DNA from 4 places in the uncultured Martelella sp. genome. Region 2 is predicted to be linked to each of the others. Evidence: riboswitches for the same ligand, from Rfam matches in the RefSeq annotation. Region 2 holds a riboswitch; each other region holds the start of a gene.
What was found. A riboswitch is a leader RNA that binds a small molecule or an ion and turns the genes downstream of it on or off. The one in region 2 is predicted to bind thiamine pyrophosphate.

Region 1 (4,657 bases), 620 kb from region 2:
GGCCTGCAACCACGCGGCCAAGGTGTTCAGGACTGCGAAACAGGAACGGCAGGTCGAGGATCTGCAATTGCGGCACCCATGACGACAGCGCCGAAACGGTCGAAAGGCTCGCCTGCACGGAACCGAGGCGGATGCTGTCGGCAACCTGTTTTTCCCCGCCCAGCGCGCCATTGGCGACGATGTTGAAGCGAAAACGGCCGGGCAGCCGTTCCTCGGCCTTTTCGGCGATATAGCGCCAGATTCTGGTTTCCGGCTTGTCCTCTCCGAGCAATGAGGCCACGGTCACCGTGGTCTGCGCCAGGGCCGGGCGGGCGATATACGGGGCCGAAAGCGCGGTCAGCGTAGCGGCTTTCAGGAAATGGCGACGGGTGAGGGGCTGCATGACGTTTCCTCTCAGATCAACAGGGTGCAGATGCACAGAATGGCGATTGCCGCAAGAAGCGCGGCGAGATAGGGCAGCACCGCGCGAAAAAGCTCGGCCGAGGGAACCTCCGTCACACCGGCCACCACCAGAACCAGCATGCCGACCGGCGGCGTCAGGCCGCCGATCATCAGCGTGGTGACGATGATCACGCCGAAGGCGATCGGGTCGATGCCGGAACCGGTGGCAAGCGGCAGCAGAAGGGGGCCTAAAAGCAGGATCGCCGCGCCGATATCGAGAACCAGCCCGGCGCCAAGCAGAACGATGACGGAAAAGGCCAGGACCGCGGCGGGAGAACCGCCGAAAGCGGCAACGGTTGAGGCGATCATGCCGGATACGCGGTCAACGGCCAGCTGAAAGGCAAACGGTCCGGCCGAACCGATGAGAAGGCCGATGGCCGCCGCTTCGGTCGCGGTCTGCCGGAAAACCGAAAAAAGCGCTGTCCGGCGCGTTTTCGAAAAAGCCGCAAGTGCAAGCGCATAGATGGCCGCAAGGGCTGCCGCCTCGGTGGTGGTGACGATGCCGATGCGGATGCCGGCAACCACGATGACGCCGAGCCCGAAGGCGGGGACCGCTGCCAGCAGGGATCGCCGGCGTTCGCCCCTGGCCGCCGGTCTGCTGCCGGGCAGATTGCGGGTCGTGAGGTAAATGGCGATGGAGAGAGCCGCCGCCATCACCAGCCCCGCAAACAGCCCGCCGAGAAGCAGCGCGCCCACGGAAAGGTCGGTCGCGGCCGCCAGGATCAGGAAGGCGATTGACGGCGGGATGATGTTGTCGAGCACCGACGAGGCGGCAATGATCGCGCCGGAGCGGGCCGGCGGATAGCCATGGCGCACCAGTTCCGGGTGAAAGGTGGTGGCGGAAAACACGGCATTGGCGACCGACGAGCCGGAGGCCCCGGAAAACAGCGTGCCGGTGGCCAGCACCGTCTGCGCCAGCCCCCCGCGCCGGTGGCCGACCAGTGAGGCGGCGAAGGCCACAAGGTGCGTTGCCGCGCCCGAGGCGGAAAGGGCTGCCCCCGTCAGCAAAAAGAACGGAATGGCGAGCAACAGAAAGTGGGACATGCCGGAAACGGTCGTGGTGACGATGGTTTCCGTTCCAAGATTGCCGCCGAAGGGAATGGCGATCATCGCCGCCGCGATGAAGGCGTGGGCAAGCGGTGCGGCGGCGACAAGGCCGACCGCCGCCGCTATCGCGATCGCAATGCTCGCAGGCAGGGCGGTTGTGACGGTGACGTGCAGGCAGGCGTAATAGACTGCGGATGCGAGGGTCGCGGATGCGGCAAGCGGCAGAGCCTGCCGTTCGCCGATGCGACGAAGAACCAGAATGATCGCGAGAAGACCGCCGCCTGCGCCGGTCACCGCAAAACGCACCCATTCGGGAAGGCCGAGTGCCGGCGATGTGCCGCCGATGAGGTTCACGACGCGCGTGCTGCCGAAAATCAGCACAAGAGCCGCCAGCAGGCTGAACGCATCGGCAATGATGCCGGCCAGTTTTTTGGCAGCCGGGCCGAAAGGCAGATCAAGCCGCATGGAAAGCGGGCCGGACAGCACAAGCGGTGCGGCAAGGGCAATCAGCGCCACATTCAGCCAGATGCCGAGATCTTCCGTTCCGATAACGCCGGTGTGAAACAGATAGCGCAGAACCACGCTGGTCAGCACCACGGCGAGCATCACCGCCAGCACGGTGGCGGCGACCATCGCGAGTGCCGTTTCCAGCCGCGTGGCAAGCTGTGCTGCCCGGGCGTGCAGCGTGCCGGGCTTTTCCGTCATTGTGCCGGGGGTGCGATGGCCGTGTCTACGCTGCGGCGGAGTTCACGGGTTGCGGCTGAAACGTCGGGTGCGTGGAAAATCGCGGAAATCACCGCAATGCCGTCGGCGCCTTCGGCCATCAGCCGTGGCACGTCTTCAAGCTTGATACCGGCAATCGCGCCAACCGGCAGGTCGGGCCGCGCCCGTTTGAGGCCGCGGCGCAGCGCACGAAAGCCGTTGAGGCCCACCGGAGGATCCATATTGATCTTGGAAAGCGTCTGGAAAACACCGCCGATACAGGCGTAATCGACCGGTGCGGCCGCCGCCCTGGCGCCATCGGAGGCGTTCTTGACCGTGAGCCCGATAATGGCGTCCGGGCCAAGCAGCTTCCGGGCGATCTCCGCCGGCATGTCGTCGCTGCCCAGATGCACCCCGTCGGCCTCGGCCGCAAGGGCCACGTCGATCCGGTCATTGACGACGAAGGGCACGCCGGTGGGCACAAGCGCCGCGCGGATTTGAACGGCGCGTTCGACCATCTGACGGGTTTTGGCGAATTTGTCGCGATACTGGATCAGCGTTGCGCCGTTTTCGGCGGCAAGCCGCGCCAACTCCGCCAGCGGCGCGGCCTCAACCAGACCGGCATCGACAATGGCGTTCAGGCGATAGTCGACCGTTCTCATGGCCGTGCCCCGGCAAGAGTTCCCGGCGGGCAGATGTTACGAATGTCCAACGGCATAGAAAGCGCTCCACGATCATACGAAGACCGGGCAGCGGCGCGGGCGCGAAAACAGGGAAGGCAACCATTTTCCGTTCCTACGCCGGTATGACCCGGATCAGGTTCAAGGGTCCGGCGCATTGCCATCTCAGCATCGGATGATGCTCCCCTCGGAATTTCCGTGATTCTGTCGGGCTTTGCGCCCCCTGTCAACAGGCTTCAGGCAGCGCCGAACGCGGCTTGCCGGAAACCGGACAGGTCTGTGAGCACGGTGTCGGCGCCTGCGCTCTGAAGCCGTTCGGCATGAAGCGGCCTTATGCCTTCAAGGTGGCCGCCGCCGACAAAGCCGACACAGCGCATCCCGGCGCGGCCGGCGGCAATGACGCCGGCAATCGAGTCTTCAAGCACGACACAGTCGCCGGCCTGCGCGTCGCTCTGTTCGGCGGCGTACAGAAAAACGTCGGGCGCGGGCTTGCCGTGTTCGACCGATTCCGCACTGAAAGCGCGGCCGCGGAAACGGTCGGCAAAGCCGATACACTCAAGCGCCACACCCAGCCGTTTGTAGGAGCCGCCGGACGCGATGCAGTAGCCGATGCCGGCTGCATCCAGACTGTCGAGCATGTCCGCGGCACCCGTCATCGGCTGCAGTTCGCGGGCGTAGCGGTCAAACAGCCGCGCATACCAGTCCTTCTGAAACGCGGGCTCAACCGGCTTGCCGGTGCTGTTTTCGACAAAGGCGGTGATCTGTTTGATCGAGGCGCCGAGAAACTTCTCGACCAGCGTATCCCAGTCGACCGTTATTCCGTATTCTTCAAGTGAGGTCTGGAGTTCGGCGAGCGCGATGATTTCGCTGTTGGCGAGCACACCGTCGAAATCGAAAATAACTGTTTTCTTCATGAGGTCCTGGCCAGAATGCGTTCGGCGGTGATGTCGTCGGTCACAAGCGTGGTAACGAGCCCGCGGCGGATGGCGGCGATGATGACGTCGACCTTGTGTGTGCCGGCTGCGGCAAGCACCCGCTCGGGAACCTTCTCAAGCGCATCAAGCCGGATGCCGACGGCACAGTCATTGATGAAGTGGTCGACCTCCCGGCCGTTGTGATCGATAAAATGGCCGACGATATCGCCGACCGCGCCTTTTTCGGAAAGGGTCGCCGGTGTGACACTGGACGGCAGTCCGGTGTTCATCAAAACGGACCTGTCGGACAGGTCGCCGGCAACCAGAACGGCGAGATCGAGGGTTTTCAGCTTTTCCAGATGCTCGCTGAAAACGGCATCGGAGAGAAACTCTTCCCTGTCTGTGCCGGGCGAGAGGTAGACCGGGGCGGCAAACAGCGAATATCGGGCGCCCAGCCGGTCGGCAAAACCAGAGGCGATCCCGAACGTGTTGAACGATGCGCCCTGCGATGTGCCGCCGATCATCGATATGATTTCGATTTCCGGCAATTGCATGCGCGGCAGATGGGTCATCGCGTTTGTCAGCGTCATGCCCCAGGACACCCCGATCCGCTGCCAGCGGGCCTCGCGCAATCCTTTTGCCAGATAGTTGGCAAGGGCGGCGCCTGCGGGGCGCTGATAGTCGTGATTGTCCGCATTGGCCGGCGCCACGATGGCGTCGGCAAGGCCGAAGCGGGTCTTCAGGTCTTCCTGCAGGCGCAGGCGCATGACATGCGGCGACTGGATATCGACCCGCACCAGCCCGTCGGCGCGCGCGCTTCTGATGGCCTGGTTCACGCGCAGCCGGGTGACCCCCATCAGTGCCGCCACTTCG
Region 2 (4,657 bases):
GCCTTTCTCAGTTTTTCGCCGCCGGCGCGCGGGTGCCGGCAATCATCAGGACAAGGCAGAGCGCGCCGAGGATCAGCGCCAGCCCGTTGGCATCCTCCGTGCGATAGCTGCCAAGGCGGCTGTAGAGCAACCAGGGCAGGGTGGTGAGCTGATCGCCGCCGAAAAGGGCAACAGCGCCCAGATCGCCGAGCGACAATGCCATGGCGAAGGACAGCGCCGTCAGTGTTGGTTTTCTCAGGCCCGGCCAGTCGACGATCCGCAATCGGGCAAAGCCGTCAAGGCCGAGGCTGGCCGAGAGCCGGGCGGTGCGGGCGCGGTGGACGGCAACAGCCGGCCGGAGCACGCGCAGCACGAAGGGCAGGGCCATCAGCGCATTGATGCTGGCGACGATTGCCGGCGCGGCGGCATCGGTCAGCCCGAACGGGCGCAGCAGCAGGAACCAGCCGGTGCCAAGCACGATCGGCGGCACCAGCAGTACCAGCGACCCCATGGCCGACATCGATCCGGCAAGGCCGCGTTCAAGCGCGCCGGGCGCGCGCAGCGTTTCGATTGCGCCGGTGGCGGCGATGAAGGAAAGCGCCAGGGCGAGCGAAACCAGAGCCGCCGAAAACGCAATGGCGAGACTGGTGGCCGTGGCCCTGAGGAAGGCGGGTTCGCGCAAGAGCCCGGGCAGGTCTGCGCCCGCGCCCTTCACCACGATCATCGCCAGCGGCAGGGCGAGCCAGACCAGAAACACTGCAATCAACCCGGCATCGATGCCGCGCGAAAGGCGGTGGTCGCCGTCGGGGCGCCGGCTGACATCGCTGCTGGCGCTGGCGCCCGGGTCTTTCGCCTTCGGAAAAAGGGCAAGGGCGGCAAGCACCAGTGCCGTTACGGCAATCTGCATGCCGGAAAGGGCGACGGCGCGTGCGGGATTGAAATCGAAGCGAAGCGCCTGATAGATCGCGACCTCGATCGTGGTCGCCGCCGGCCCGCCGCCCAATATCAGCACCAGCGTGAAAGAGGTGGCGCACAGCATGAAGACCAGTCCGGCAACGCCCGGGATCAGCGGCGCGATCACCGGCCATTCGATGAAGCGAAAGATGCTGCGTTGCGGCATCGACAGCATTGCGGCGGTCTTGAAATATTCCTGCGGCACGCGCTCGATGCCTGCCAGAAACAGGCGGGCGGCCAGCGGCAGGTTGAAATAGACATGGGCAATCAGGATGCCCTGCAGGCCGTAGATCTGCAGCGGGCGGCCAAAGTCCGCAAAAGCCAGCGCATCGTTGAAAAGGCCCTGCCGTCCCCATATGCCGATAATGCCGAGCGCACCGATCAGCACCGGCAGTCCCAGCGGCACGGCCATCAGCCGGACAATCCATATCCGGCCGAAAAAATGCGGCCGCCGCGCCATCGCACGGGCAACGGGAATGGCAAGCGCCACGGACAGCACGGTGGACAGGAAGGCCTGATAGAGCGTGAAACGCAGAATGCGCCAGACATAGGGCTCGTTCATGACCGAGACCGCATCGCCAATCCGCCCGAAGCCGGAAAGGGCGGCCACCGCCACGGCAATGAAGCCGATAACGCCCGCAAGGGACATGATGCCGGCGGAAAGGCTCCGGCGAAACTCTGCCGTGGTCAGATACAAAACCGTCGTCCCGCAGCGCTCACCGCGCGCTCATCGCGTTCAGCCATTCGTCGATCCAGGCCTGCCGGTTTTCAGCCACGACATCCGGGGCGAATTGCAGCGTCCTGTCCGGCGTGACGGCATTCTGGAAGGCATCCGGTAGCGGCTCGGAGGTTGCGGCAGCCGGCATCATCCAGTTGTGGGTCGGGATTGCATCCTGAAAGCCGGGCGTAAGCATGAATGCGAGGAAGGATCTGGCCAGCGCCGGATCGTCCGCCATCGTCGTCATGCCAGCCACCTCGATCTGGATATAGAGCCCGTCCTCGAAGTCTGCGGCCTTGTAGCGGTCGGTTTCCTCGGCAATCTGGTGATAGGCCGGCGAGGTGGTGTAGGAAAGCACCATCGGCGCCTCGCCGCTGGTGAACAGGCCGTAGGCTTCCGACCATCCGGGCGCGACCGTCAGAATGCGGTCCGAAAGCGCTTCCCACTTTGCCGCCGCCTCGTCGCCATAGACGGATTTCATCCACAGCAGCATGCCAAGGCCCGGCGTCGATGTGCGCGGGTCCTCGATCACGATCTTTTCGTCAGCCGGTCCGTTGACCAGTTCGTCAAGCGTGGTCGGCGGAGATGCGATGCTCTCGCTGTCGTAGACGATGTCGAAATAGCCGTAGTCGAAAGGGACGAAAATGTCGTCTTCAAACCCGCCGGGGATGTCGAGATTGTCGGTGGAAACGCCGGAGGCGGCAAAAAGCCCCGTCTCCTTTGCCTCGTGGATCAGATTATTGTCGAGGCCGAGCACGATGTCTGCGGGGCTTGAACGGCCCTCGAGCTTCAGCCGGTTGAGCAGGGCAACGCCATCTTCCGCGCCGACGAATTTGACGGTGCAGCCGCATTCGGCCTCGAAAGCCTGCTTGACCAGCGGGCCCGGGCCCCATTCGGTGTTGAAGCTTTCATAGGTATAGACGGTCAGCACCTTGCCGTCTTCAGCCAGCGCGCCGCCTGCAGCCAGCAGCGCCAGCGCTGCAATCGAAATCGAAAGATGATGGCCGGGCATGACGCCTCCTTCGTGGTGTCTCAATCAACATGGGAAAAGGGCGTCGGATCGTTCACGCGTCTAATCCCTCCGCCGGTGTTAACCGGATCAGGTTCCTCGGGTTGGTTCTTCACCTCTCAGCGGACGACGTCGAAGCCGCGTTCCGCACCCCGTTAGAGCTTTTCAACACCTATCGCGGGCTTCCGTGGAATTCAAGGCCGGACGGATTTGAAAATACACGTGAAAGTGACTAGGTAAGAGGCGCATCCGGTATTTCGGATGTACCCGCCAGTCGTCATGCAGGAAAGTGTGTCGGCTCATCCTCTGGGGCGCTTTCCGGTCGAAGGCCGGAGCCTCAGGAAAAAGAAACGGCGCCTGGGCCTGAGGCCGGTTTGAGCCGGTGCTGTGCCGATGCGCTCAGTGTTCAAAGGAAGGAGCACACCAATGACAGAAGCCAAGAGCGGGGACACCGTTCGTATTCACTATACAGGAACCCTCAATGACGGTTCGACCTTCGATTCTTCCGAAGGCCGTCAGCCGCTTGAGTTTACCGTCGGTGCCGGCCAGATCATCCCGGGGCTCGATCGCGAGATCGCCGGTATGAATGTCGGCGACAGCCGCCAGGTGCAGGTGCCGTCGGAAGAGGCCTATGGGCCGCATGATCCGCAGAAGGTTCAGGTCGTGCCGAAGTCGGCCATGCCGGCCGAGGTTGAAGTGGAACCGGGCATGCAGCTTCAGGCGCGCACGCCCACCGGTGAAACCGTGCCGCTGGTCGTGACCAAGGTCGAGGAAGAGCAGGTAACCGTGGATGCCAACCATCCGCTTGCCGGGCAGGATCTGAATTTCGCCGTCGAGCTCGTTGAAATCGTCAACGCGGCTTGAAAAGAAAGCATATTTTGTTGGCGCAGCCATTCCGACAGCTCGACAGTGAGTTTGTAGATATTGCGGCGCGAAAAAGGCGTATTGCCATGATCTTGCCATTCTTTGGTTGAATGGCTGCCCTAAAAAAGGGGCTGGAATGCTGTATGGCGTCCCAGCCCCTTTTGATGCCCGGCTCTCCGGGCAGACCCTGTTTGCGACCGGATGGATACCGATGTCTGTTTTTTGCGTCAGTGTGGAACCGAAACGGGCTTGCGCCGTTTCCGAAGTGTCTGCGCTTACCGCCGAGACGGTTTTCGCGCGATCTTGCCCGAGAGCGAATACATTCAAAAAACGCAATTCCGGCGCCGGTTTTGGTGCAATGCAACATTTTCGGCCTCCCCTTTTCAACCGACGGGAATTTGAATGAAGAGACGAGTTTTTCTGGCGCAAACGGCCGCGGGAGCGCTGGCTTTCTCCGGTTTGGGAAGCAAGGCATTTGCTCAAGGCGCCGCGGTGGAACCCGGCAAGGTACCGGATCAGAATGCGGAAGTGGAAGCGCAGGCACCGGCCCCCGACGCGTTTACCTTCGATACGCTGACGGCCCGGATGAAGGAAAAGGCGGCGCAGCCCTATGAGGCACCGCCGCAGGATGTTGCCGAACCCTTCAATTCGCTCCACTATGATGATTACCGGGCAATCCGCTACGATCCCAACAAGGCGATCTGGCGGGACCAGTCGAATTTCCAGCTTCAGGCCTTTTCGCTCGGCTGGCTGTTCAAGACGCCGGTGGAGATTTACGAAGTCGCCAATGGCGATGCCGAAAAGCTGGTGTTTTCCGCCGACGACTTCATCTATCGCTCGCCGCTCGATATCGCGCAGTTCAGGGATGCTGAATTTCCCGGCGTTGCCGGTTTCCGCATCAACTATCCGCTGAACCGGCCCGATGTTTCCGACGAGCTGATTTCCTTCCTGGGCTCTTCCTATTTCCGTGCGCTCGGTCAGGGCAATCTTTACGGGTTGTCGGCCCGCGGCCTGGCGGTCAACACCGCCACGGACCAGGGCGAGGAGTTTCCGCGGTTTTCCGCGTTCTACATCGTTCGCCCCGTTGCGGAAGGCGAAAAGATCACCGTTTTTGCCGCGCTCGACGGTCCGAG
Region 3 (4,657 bases), 1.8 Mb from region 2:
CTATATCGATTCGGGCGTCGAAGAAGGTGCCGATCTTGTTGTCGATGGCCGCAGCCTGAAACTGCAGGGCTATGAAAACGGCTATTTCGTCGGCGCGACACTGTTCGACCGGGTCACCACCGATATGAAAATCTACAAGGAAGAGATTTTCGGTCCGGTTCTCTCCGTTGCCCGTGCTTCAAGCTATGACGAAGCGGCGCAGTGGATCAACGACCACGAATTCGGCAATGGCACGGCAATCTTCACCCGCGATGGCGATGCCGCGCGCGAATTCGCCCACAAGATCAGGGTCGGCATGGTCGGCATCAATGTGCCGATCCCGGTCCCGATGGCATTTCATTCCTTCGGCGGCTGGAAGGCGTCGCTGTTCGGCGATCACCACATGCACGGGCCGGAAGGCGTGCGCTTCTACACCCGGATGAAGACCATCACCAGCCGCTGGCCCAAGGGCATCCGCTCGGGCGCGGAATTCTCCATGCCGACGATGAAATAAGCCTCGACGCAGGACCGTCATGATGTCCCCCACCCCGGCAGGGCGACCTGCCGGGGTTTTTCGTTGCGGCGGTCTGGTTGTCTTCGACGTCCGCAAACAGGCGTCATCCAAACGCGTAATTTCGACAAAATCATCCTTTAGTTGCATTTACCCCCTTTCGTCACGACTAAGGAGAACGACGGATGGACAAGATCGATTTTCGCTTCGAAGACAAGGTTGCCACGATTACAATCGATAACCCGTGTACCCGCAACGCCTTCGATGCGGAGATGTCGAAGGCCGTGATCTCCTGCCTCGAACAGGCCGAGAAACTGGGCGTGCGGGTCGTGGTGATCAAGGCTCAGACCTCGCACGGCATCTTCTCCGCAGGCCATGACCTGAATGAATACAGACCTGACGATGACCTTGCGGATGATCCGATATTTGCCATGTTCGAGGCGATTTACGCCTCCCCGCTTCCGGTGATCGCCCAGGTCGAAGGCACGGTCTATGCCGGTGCGCTCTGGCTGCTGCTGGCCGCCGATCTTGTCTATGCGCTCAAGACCGCAAGTGTCGTCATGACCGCAAACAGGCTGGGCATCCCCTTCAATCCGAAAGATTACAGCCGGTTTCTGTCGGTTGCCGGCCTTCATTCCATCAAGGAACTGTTTCTGACGGCCGCTCCGATGAATGCAGAGGATGCTCGCTGTGCCGGTATCTTCAACGATATTTTCGAAACACCGGTGGCCCTCGACCGGCGTATCGGCGCGGTGGCGAACCGCATTGCCCGCTGCACCCCCCAAGGCATTGCCAACACCAAGCTGCAACTCAACCAGCTGGCCAGCGCCGTACCGCTGAGCGATGAACAGACAGCCGGCATCGCCTGCAAGCGCGCGGAACTGCTGAAAGATCCCGCACTTCTCATCCGCACGCAAACACTGATGACCCATCTTCACGGGGCTTCGGGCAAAAAACGCGGCCCACTCCCCCATCCCACACAGATACGCGACAGATGACTGTATCCGCAGGGATTTTGCGGTGAACCAAAGGCGACAATAAAAATTCCCCTCGACCTGCAACGCCCCTTATCGGGGCGCTTTTTTCTGATATAACAACGCCATCAAGAGCGACGGGGGCGTCCGCTGCAGCGGGCTGAGAAGCACCCTTGGAACCTGATCCGGATCATACCGGCGGAGGGAGTCACTCGGGCCTTCCGTTGTTCTGGTCCGTCCGGCTTTTCCGCCACAACTGAAAGGGAAACCGGAATGACAGACACCGCGACCATTCTCACCGAAATGCGCGAAAAGGCGCCGTTGGTGCAGTGCATCACCAATTACGTGGCGATGAATGTCGCCGCCAATGTGCTGCTTTCGGCCGGCGCCTCCCCGGCCATGGTGCATTGCGAGGAAGAAGCCGGCGAATTCGCCGGACTGGCCTCCGCTCTCACCGTCAATATCGGCACCCTGTCACCGCTGTGGATCGGCGGCATGAAGGCCGCTATCGACGGCGCTACGGCCAAGGGCACACCCTGGGTTTTTGATCCTGTTGCCCATTTTGCAACGGATTTTCGCAGAAAGGCCGCCCGCGAACTGCTTGAGCGCGGACCGACGATCCTGCGCGGCAACGCGTCTGAAATCCTCGCCTTTTCCGGCGCGACAGGCGGCGGCAAGGGCGTGGATGCCGGTGACAGCGTGGAAGCGGCCGAGGAAACCGCCCGCCGGCTGGCGTCCGAGCGCACCATGGTGGTGGCCGTCACTGGTGAAAACGACTTTGTCACCGATGGCACCCGCAGCGCACGCATTCACGGCGGCTCCCCGATCATGCCGAAGGTGACGGCGCTCGGCTGCGCGCTGACCTGCCTTGTCGGCGCCTTTGCAGGCGCCCGGCCGGACGATCCGTTTTCTGCAACCGTGGCCGCCCTTTCCTTCTATGCCGTCGCCGGCAGCCATGCGCATGACATCGCTGAGGGCCCCGGCACATTCGCTGTCCATTTTCTCGATCAGCTCGCATCGCTGACGCCGGCGGAACTTGAAGCCGAGGCAAGGATTACACTTTCATGAGACCGGTTTTCGACCTTTCGCTTTATCTCGTGCTTGATCCCGTGCTTTGCAGCACCCTCGGCATGACAGAAACGACCCGGCAGGCCGTGCGCGGAGGCGCCACCATGGTCCAGCTTCGGATGAAGGACGCCACCACATCCGAACGGATTGCAGCCGGACGCAAGCTGCAGCAGGTTCTGGCCGGCACGGATGCCCGCCTGATCGTCAATGACGATGTCGAAGCAGCAATCGCGCTTGGCGCAGACGGTGTCCATGTCGGCCAGTCGGACGACGACCCGGTGGCCGTGCGCGCGAAAATCGGGCCCGACATGCTGCTCGGTCTTTCGATCGACAGCCTTGAGGCCGCACGGTGTTTCAACCCGGCCCCGCTGGATTATATCGGCGCAGGCCCGGTTTTCGCGACCGGTACAAAACCCGGCCATGCCGCTCCGCTCGGATTTGACGGGCTTGCCGAAGTGGCAGGGCGGTCCGGCCTGCCGGTCGTGGCCATCGGCGGGTTGAAAGCCGAGCACATACCGGCCACATTTCAGGCCGGTGCAGATGGCATCGCCGTCGTCTCGGCGATCTGCGGACAACCCGATCCCCATCACGCAGCGGTGGCCCTTTCAGCGGCCATCGGGAAGGCAAAGACATGATTGCGAATATACTTTCAATCGCCGGTTCCGACCCGTCAGGCGGCGCCGGCATTCAGGCCGACCTCAAGACCTTTTCCGCACGCGGCACCTATGGCATGGCGGCCATGACGGCGCTGACGGCGCAAAACACCAGGGGCGTCACCGGCGTGCACGAGGTGCCCTCAGCCTTCGTCTCCGAACAGATCACCGCAATCTTCGACGATGTTTCCGTCAGCGCGATCAAGATCGGCATGATCGCCAATGCCAATATCGCAGTCACCATTGCCGACTGCCTGCGCCACCATGTCGAAGTTCCGGTGGTGCTCGATCCCGTGATGGTGGCCAAGGGCGGCCACCGGCTCCTGCCGGAAGATGCGGTCGAGGCATTGAAGGAGCATCTGCTGCCGCTCGCCGCGCTCCTGACGCCGAACCTGCCGGAAGCGGCAGCCCTGCTGGACGAAGACGTCGCCACCGATCGCGACACGATGATCGCCCAGGCCCAGGCGCTGCGCGGTCTCGGGCCGCAGGCCGTGCTACTGAAAGGCGGGCATCTGGACGGTGAAGACTGCCCCGATCTTCTGGTGACCGCAGAGGGCCATCAATGGCTTGAAGGCAAGCGCATCGAAACGGAAAACACCCATGGCACGGGCTGCACGCTCTCAAGTGCGATTGCCGCCGAGATCGGCAAGGGGCTTCCACTTAGTGATGCGGCCACAGAGGCCAAAACCTATGTCGCCGACGCCATCGCCGCATCAGACGCGCTTGCCGTCGGCTCCGGTCACGGCCCGACCCACCATTTCCACGCCTTCTGGCCGTGATTTCAACACAGAGTGGTGATTAACACTCAGACACACCCATTTGAACGCCAACAATATCCTCTTCCCATTGGTTTCCTGCCGGCAGCACAGTATAGTGCCGGCAGGAAGAGAAGGAGGAACCGAATGAAGAAGCAGTTTTTGATTGCAGGCGCATTGTCGCTCTGTCTGAGCGCGGGCACCGTGATTGCACAGGATGCTCCGCAAATGCTTCGCCAGGACGACATGAAAGCCATCGGACAGGCCATGGGCCAGCTGGGCGCCATCGCCAAGGGCCAGAAGGCTTATGACCCGGTCGTCGTCGAGGGCGCGCTTTCATCGATTGCAACGCATGCGACCGACTTCCCGACGCATTTTCCCGAGGATTCGAAAACCGGAAACGACAGCGAGGCAAGTCCGGCGATTTGGGAAAACATGGACGACTTCACCGCCCGCTCTGAAAAACTTGCAAGCGATGCAAACGCACTGCTGGCCGATCTGCCGGCCGATCAGGCCGCCGTCGGCCAGGCGATGCGGACGCTTGGCGCAAACTGCGGCGCCTGTCACGAGATCTATCGCGTCAAGAACTGACGAATGCAGCCTTCTGGCCGGTTTTCCGGCAAAGGGCGGTTTGTGAAGGAGCCAGAGCGTGAAGCGCATTACCATCGGGGTTCTGATCGTTGCCGCCCTGTTCATGGGGGCAGCGTTTGTCGTTGC
Region 4 (4,657 bases), 1.3 Mb from region 2:
TCTGCTTTCCGCCTGGCCAAGGCTTGGGGCATCGGGATGGCAGATACTGATGGGGCTCGGTGTTCTTCTTGCCGTTATCACCGCGGCAGTCGCACTGGCCTATCAACTGGCGCCGGCGCCGGTCATTGGTCTGTTCGATAACGGATATCTTGTGTTTGCGCTGGTGTGGAGCATTCTGCTCTTTGGCGACCGGCCGGGTTTTGTCGACCTGAGCGGTATCGCGCTGATCGGCGGCGGAGCGTTTCTGGCGTCGCTCACCCCGGTAGAGACGGAAACAAGGACGGAGAGGAGCTAGAATGTCGGTGGAAAGCTGGGTTGCCTATCTGATCGCCTGCGTGGTGCTGACTGTCATTCCCGGCCCGAGCGTCATGCTCGTGATCGGGCAATCGCTGACAAGGGGCAGGGCGGCCGCCATGATGGGCGTCCTCGGCACTGTCGTCGGCTCCATTGCGCTTCTCGGCCTGTCATTTGCCGGTGTCGGTGCCGTTCTTGCGGCGTCGGCCCTGCTGTTTCAACTCGTCAAATGGGCCGGTGTCTTCTATCTGGCATGGCTGGGCATTGAGCAGATCAGGGCGGCGCGCGGCGAGGAAGCGGCTGTCGATCTGGTCCCGGAGCAGGACACCGCAGCCGTCTGGAGCTGTTTTCGCGCGGGCGCGCTCACCGCCGTTTTGAACCCCAAATCCATTGTCTTCTACATGGCGTTTCTCGCGCAGTTCATCGCGCCGGACGGCAACCTTGCGCTTCAGCTTGCCTTGTTGACCCTGACCTCTAGCCTTGTCGTGGTGGTGGTCCTGGGGTGTTACGCGCTTGTCGCGGCCCGGATGCGCACGCTTCTTGGCAGCCGCGCTGCGCGGAGGCGGGCAGGCTATGCCGGTGGCGGTTTCATGATCGGCGGCAGTGCCTTCATGGCGGTAACGCGATAGGCGGCAAACGCGCAATCAGAAGAAGGGCAGTGGTCCGGGAAAACGGCCAACCGGCACCCAGTGCGTTGCAAGACCGCCGCCTTTGCGCCAGTGGTGCAAAAGAAAGGCCGGCGGCTCGACGAAGGAGGCCGGCGATGCATCCTCCTCCAGCTTGAGTGCGATGGCTGTCGTGGTGCTCGGCGCCGTCATCAGCTGGCGGCCGCCGAACCCGATCTGCATGAAGCGGTGAATGTGACCGCACAACACGCGCTCCACATTGTCATGCCGGCCGACCAGTGCCGCCAGTCGGTCGCCGCCGAAACATTTGTAGGTATCGATGAAGCCGATGCCGCTGTCGACGGGCGGCTGGTGCATCAAGAGCATTGTCGGCTGATCCGGGCGTTCGGTCAGTCTCTGCTCCAGCCATGCGAGTGACGCCTCGGTGATCTCGCCATAGTGTTGCCCGGGGACCGTCACATCGAAGCCGATCACCCTGACGGGCCATTGCGCGTGCGTGTCGAAATGCAGCGGTCCTTCATCGGGAAGCCGAACAAGGTCACGAAGACAACGGCGGAAGGTTTCGCGATCGTCATGGTTTCCGGGGATCACGAAGACAGGCTGGTCAAGGCGTTGCAGGGCGGTTCGCACCGTCTCGTATTCGGCTTCCGTGCCGCCATCGACAAGATCGCCACCGATGACCACCAGATCGGGCGTCGGGCGCAGCGCCAGAAGTGTATCGAGCGCGAGATCGAACATGGCGTTCGAATCGACCAGTCCCTGATAAAGCGCGCCTTTGGCGCGAAGGTGGGGATCGGAGAGGTGGGCGATCAGCATGGTTTTATCCTCAAGGTTTTCCGGCGGGCGCCGTACGGGCAGTCGCAGAGTGGCGCGCGGCGACAGGCAGATCAAGAGCCGGAGTGGTCGGCGCGCGCCTCGAATGCCCGGATAACGGCGATCATGTCGTCCTCCGGGTTCCCCAAGGCTTCCGTTTCCGCGTAGAGCGCCACACACGCCTCCATCAGCGGAAAGGCGGTGCCTGCCGAACGCGCCGCGTCAGCCACCAGCCGGCTGTTTTTCAGCACATCGGAAATTCCGGCCTGACGAGTGAAATTGCGGTGGCGGAGCTTGTCGATCTTGACCTTCGAGACGTCGCTCGCCATCGGTCCGGCATTCAGGATTTCGGCAAACTTGTCCATGTCGAGCCCGTGCCGCGCCGCGAAGTGCCCGGATTCCGCAAGCCCCGTGACCATGGTGATCAGGAAGGCGTTGACCGCGAGCTTCATCTGCAGCGCCGCAGGGACCGCGCCGCACTCGAAAACCTGCTTGCAGACCGGCGCGAGAAGGCTGTGCAGACGTTTCATATCCTCCGGCGCGCCCGCGAGCATGCCGACAAGCTGTCCGGCTTCGGCCGGTTTGCGCGAACCGGAGACCGGCGCTTCCACATAATGGCCGCCGGCGGCTGTGATTTCATCAGAGAGTGTTCGGGAATACGCCGCCGAGACGGTGCCCATCGAAACGATGCAATGACCGCCGACCCGTTCGGCGAAGCGGTCCGTTCCACGCCCGAGGACGGCATCTGTGGCGCGTTCGTTTTCGAGCATCAGAAGCACGGTTTCGCACCGGGAAAACAGGTCGCCTGCCGTTGGCGCAACGGCGGCGCCGGCCTTTTCCAGAGGCATGCAGCGTTCCGGCGTCCGGTTCCACACGATAACCGGCATACCGGCCTGAACGAGGTTCAGTGCCATGGGCGTTCCCATCGTGCCGAGGCCGATGAAACCTGTCGGTCTGCTTTGCGGTGCGGGCGCGTTCTGATCGGGCATGCGCGCAAGCCTAAGGCCGATTATCCATTCCGAAAAACGAAATTTATAAAAGTCATAAATTCGAAAATCAGGTATATACCGTTTTTCGCAGCAGGCGTTGACAAGCTCGCGCATCCGGCGCAATTTTGGCGCGCTCACCCGGGGGGTCCCGACAAGGGGCTGAGATACTGCTGGCTTATGCGGCGCAGTGACCCGATGAACCTGATCCAGTTCACACTGGCGTAGGGATGGTGCATCGGCTGCGCGGGATAAGGCCCGCTGTTCCTTTCAGGCGCAATATGCGCGGCCTCCTCCATTCAACGTCGAACTGGGTCTCCAACGCCAAGAGCTATGGAGGCTCCGACCGATGAAAGATATTTCTCCGACCGTCACCACAGGCCCGCTGCCGGCATCCCGCCGCGTCTGGCACAAGGGCATGCTGCATCCCGATATCCGCATCCCGATGCGCGAGATCGACGTGCACCCAAGCGCCGGCGAGCCGCCCGTCACGGTCTATGACAGCTCCGGCCCCTATACCGATCCGCAGGCCGATATCGCCATCGAAAGCGGCCTGCCGCGCCTGCGCGAGGGCTGGGTTGCCGCGCGCGGCGACACGCACGCCTATGACGGACGCCATGTGAAGCCGGAGGATAATGGCTTTGCCGAAGGCAAGCGGCTGGTGCCGGAATTTCCCGTGCGCCATCAGCCGCGCCGGGCCAGGGATGGCAAGGCGGTGACCCAGATGGCCTATGCCCGCGCCGGCATCGTCACGCCTGAAATGGAGTTTGTGGCCATCCGCGAAAATCTCGGGCGAAAGGCGGCGAAACAGGCCTTGATGCGCGATGGCGAGAGTTTTGGCGCGGAAATCCCCGATTTCATCACGCCCGAATTCGTCCGCGACGAGGTGGCGAAGGGCAGGGCGATCATCCCGGCCAATATCAACCACCCCGAGGCCGAGCCGATGGCGATCGGCCGGAATTTTCTGGTGAAGATCAACGCCAATATCGGTAATTCCGCCGTGACTTCATCCATGGCCGAGGAAGTGGAAAAGATGGTCTGGGCCACGCGCTGGGGCGCCGATACGGTGATGGACCTGTCCACCGGCCGCAATATCCACAATATCCGCGACTGGATCATCCGCAATGCGCCGGTTCCGATCGGCACGGTGCCGCTCTATCAGGCGCTGGAAAAGGTTGGCGGCATTGCCGAAGAGTTAAGCTGGGAGGTGTTTCGCGACACGTTGATCGAGCAGGCCGAGCAGGGCGTGGACTATTTCACCATCCATGCAGGCGTACGGCTGCATATGATCCCGATGACGGTGGGCCGGGTGACCGGCATCGTCTCGCGCGGCGGCTCGATCATGGCCAAATGGTGCCTTCATCATCATCGCGAGAGCTTCCTCTACGAGCATTTCGACGAGATCTGCGATATCGCCCGCGCCTATGACGTGTCGTTCTCGCTCGGCGATGGCCTGCGCCCCGGCTCGATTGCCGATGCCAATGACGAGGCGCAATTCGCCGAACTGGAAACGCTGGGCGAACTGACGCAGATCGCCTGGGCGAAAGACTGCCAGGTGATGATCGAGGGCCCCGGCCACGTGCCGATGCACAAGATCAAGGCGAACATGGACAAGCAGCTTGCGGCCTGCGGCGAGGCGCCATTTTATACGCTCGGGCCGCTGACCACGGATATCGCGCCGGGTTACGACCACATCACCTCCGGCATCGGCGCGGCGATGATCGGCTGGTTCGGCACGGCGATGCTCTGCTATGTGACGCCGAAGGAACATCTCGGCCTGCCCGACCGCGATGACGTCAAGACCGGGGTGATCACCTACAAGATTGCCGCCCATGCCGCCGATCTTGCCAAGGGGCATCCGGCCGCGCGCATCCGTGACGATGCACTGTCGCGCGCGCGCTTCGAGTTCCGCTGGGAGGACCAGTTCAACCTGTCGCT

Region 1: another riboswitch for thiamine pyrophosphate. It lies ahead of thiE (thiamine phosphate synthase); the one in region 2 lies ahead of thiB (thiamine ABC transporter substrate binding subunit).
Region 3: another riboswitch for thiamine pyrophosphate. It lies ahead of thiM (hydroxyethylthiazole kinase); the one in region 2 lies ahead of thiB (thiamine ABC transporter substrate binding subunit).
Region 4: another riboswitch for thiamine pyrophosphate. It lies ahead of thiC (phosphomethylpyrimidine synthase ThiC); the one in region 2 lies ahead of thiB (thiamine ABC transporter substrate binding subunit).

Annotation. Positions count from the first base shown of each region.
Region 1 covers NZ_CAXXFM010000001.1:2,152,029-2,156,685, forward strand. Annotated here, with positions in the region: gene ACHZCU_RS10125 (TRAP transporter substrate-binding protein) at 1-382, opposite strand, end outside; gene ACHZCU_RS10130 (TRAP transporter large permease subunit) at 394-2,193, opposite strand; gene thiE (thiamine phosphate synthase) at 2,190-2,852, opposite strand; TPP riboswitch at 2,966-3,068, opposite strand; gene ACHZCU_RS10140 (HAD family phosphatase) at 3,107-3,784, opposite strand; gene ACHZCU_RS10145 (sugar-binding transcriptional regulator) at 3,781-4,657, opposite strand, start outside.
Region 2 covers NZ_CAXXFM010000001.1:1,532,232-1,536,888, reverse strand. Annotated here, with positions in the region: gene thiP (thiamine/thiamine pyrophosphate ABC transporter permease) at 8-1,630, opposite strand; gene thiB (thiamine ABC transporter substrate binding subunit) at 1,650-2,663, opposite strand; TPP riboswitch at 2,711-2,825, opposite strand; gene ACHZCU_RS07255 (peptidylprolyl isomerase) at 3,087-3,524, shown strand; gene ACHZCU_RS07250 (glucan biosynthesis protein G) at 3,927-4,657, shown strand, end outside.
Region 3 covers NZ_CAXXFM010000001.1:3,336,234-3,340,890, reverse strand. Annotated here, with positions in the region: gene ACHZCU_RS15525 (CoA-acylating methylmalonate-semialdehyde dehydrogenase) at 1-493, shown strand, start outside; gene ACHZCU_RS15520 (enoyl-CoA hydratase-related protein) at 676-1,488, shown strand; TPP riboswitch at 1,594-1,688, shown strand; gene thiM (hydroxyethylthiazole kinase) at 1,738-2,532, shown strand; gene thiE (thiamine phosphate synthase) at 2,529-3,167, shown strand; gene thiD (bifunctional hydroxymethylpyrimidine kinase/phosphomethylpyrimidine kinase) at 3,164-3,964, shown strand; gene ACHZCU_RS15500 (cytochrome c) at 4,088-4,531, shown strand; gene ACHZCU_RS15495 (c-type cytochrome) at 4,635-4,657, shown strand, end outside.
Region 4 covers NZ_CAXXFM010000001.1:2,855,956-2,860,612, forward strand. Annotated here, with positions in the region: gene ACHZCU_RS13355 (DMT family transporter) at 1-295, shown strand, start outside; gene ACHZCU_RS13360 (LysE family translocator) at 297-923, shown strand; gene ACHZCU_RS13365 (phosphodiesterase) at 939-1,736, opposite strand; gene ACHZCU_RS13370 (NAD(P)-dependent oxidoreductase) at 1,808-2,722, opposite strand; TPP riboswitch at 2,852-2,968, shown strand; gene thiC (phosphomethylpyrimidine synthase ThiC) at 3,069-4,657, shown strand, end outside.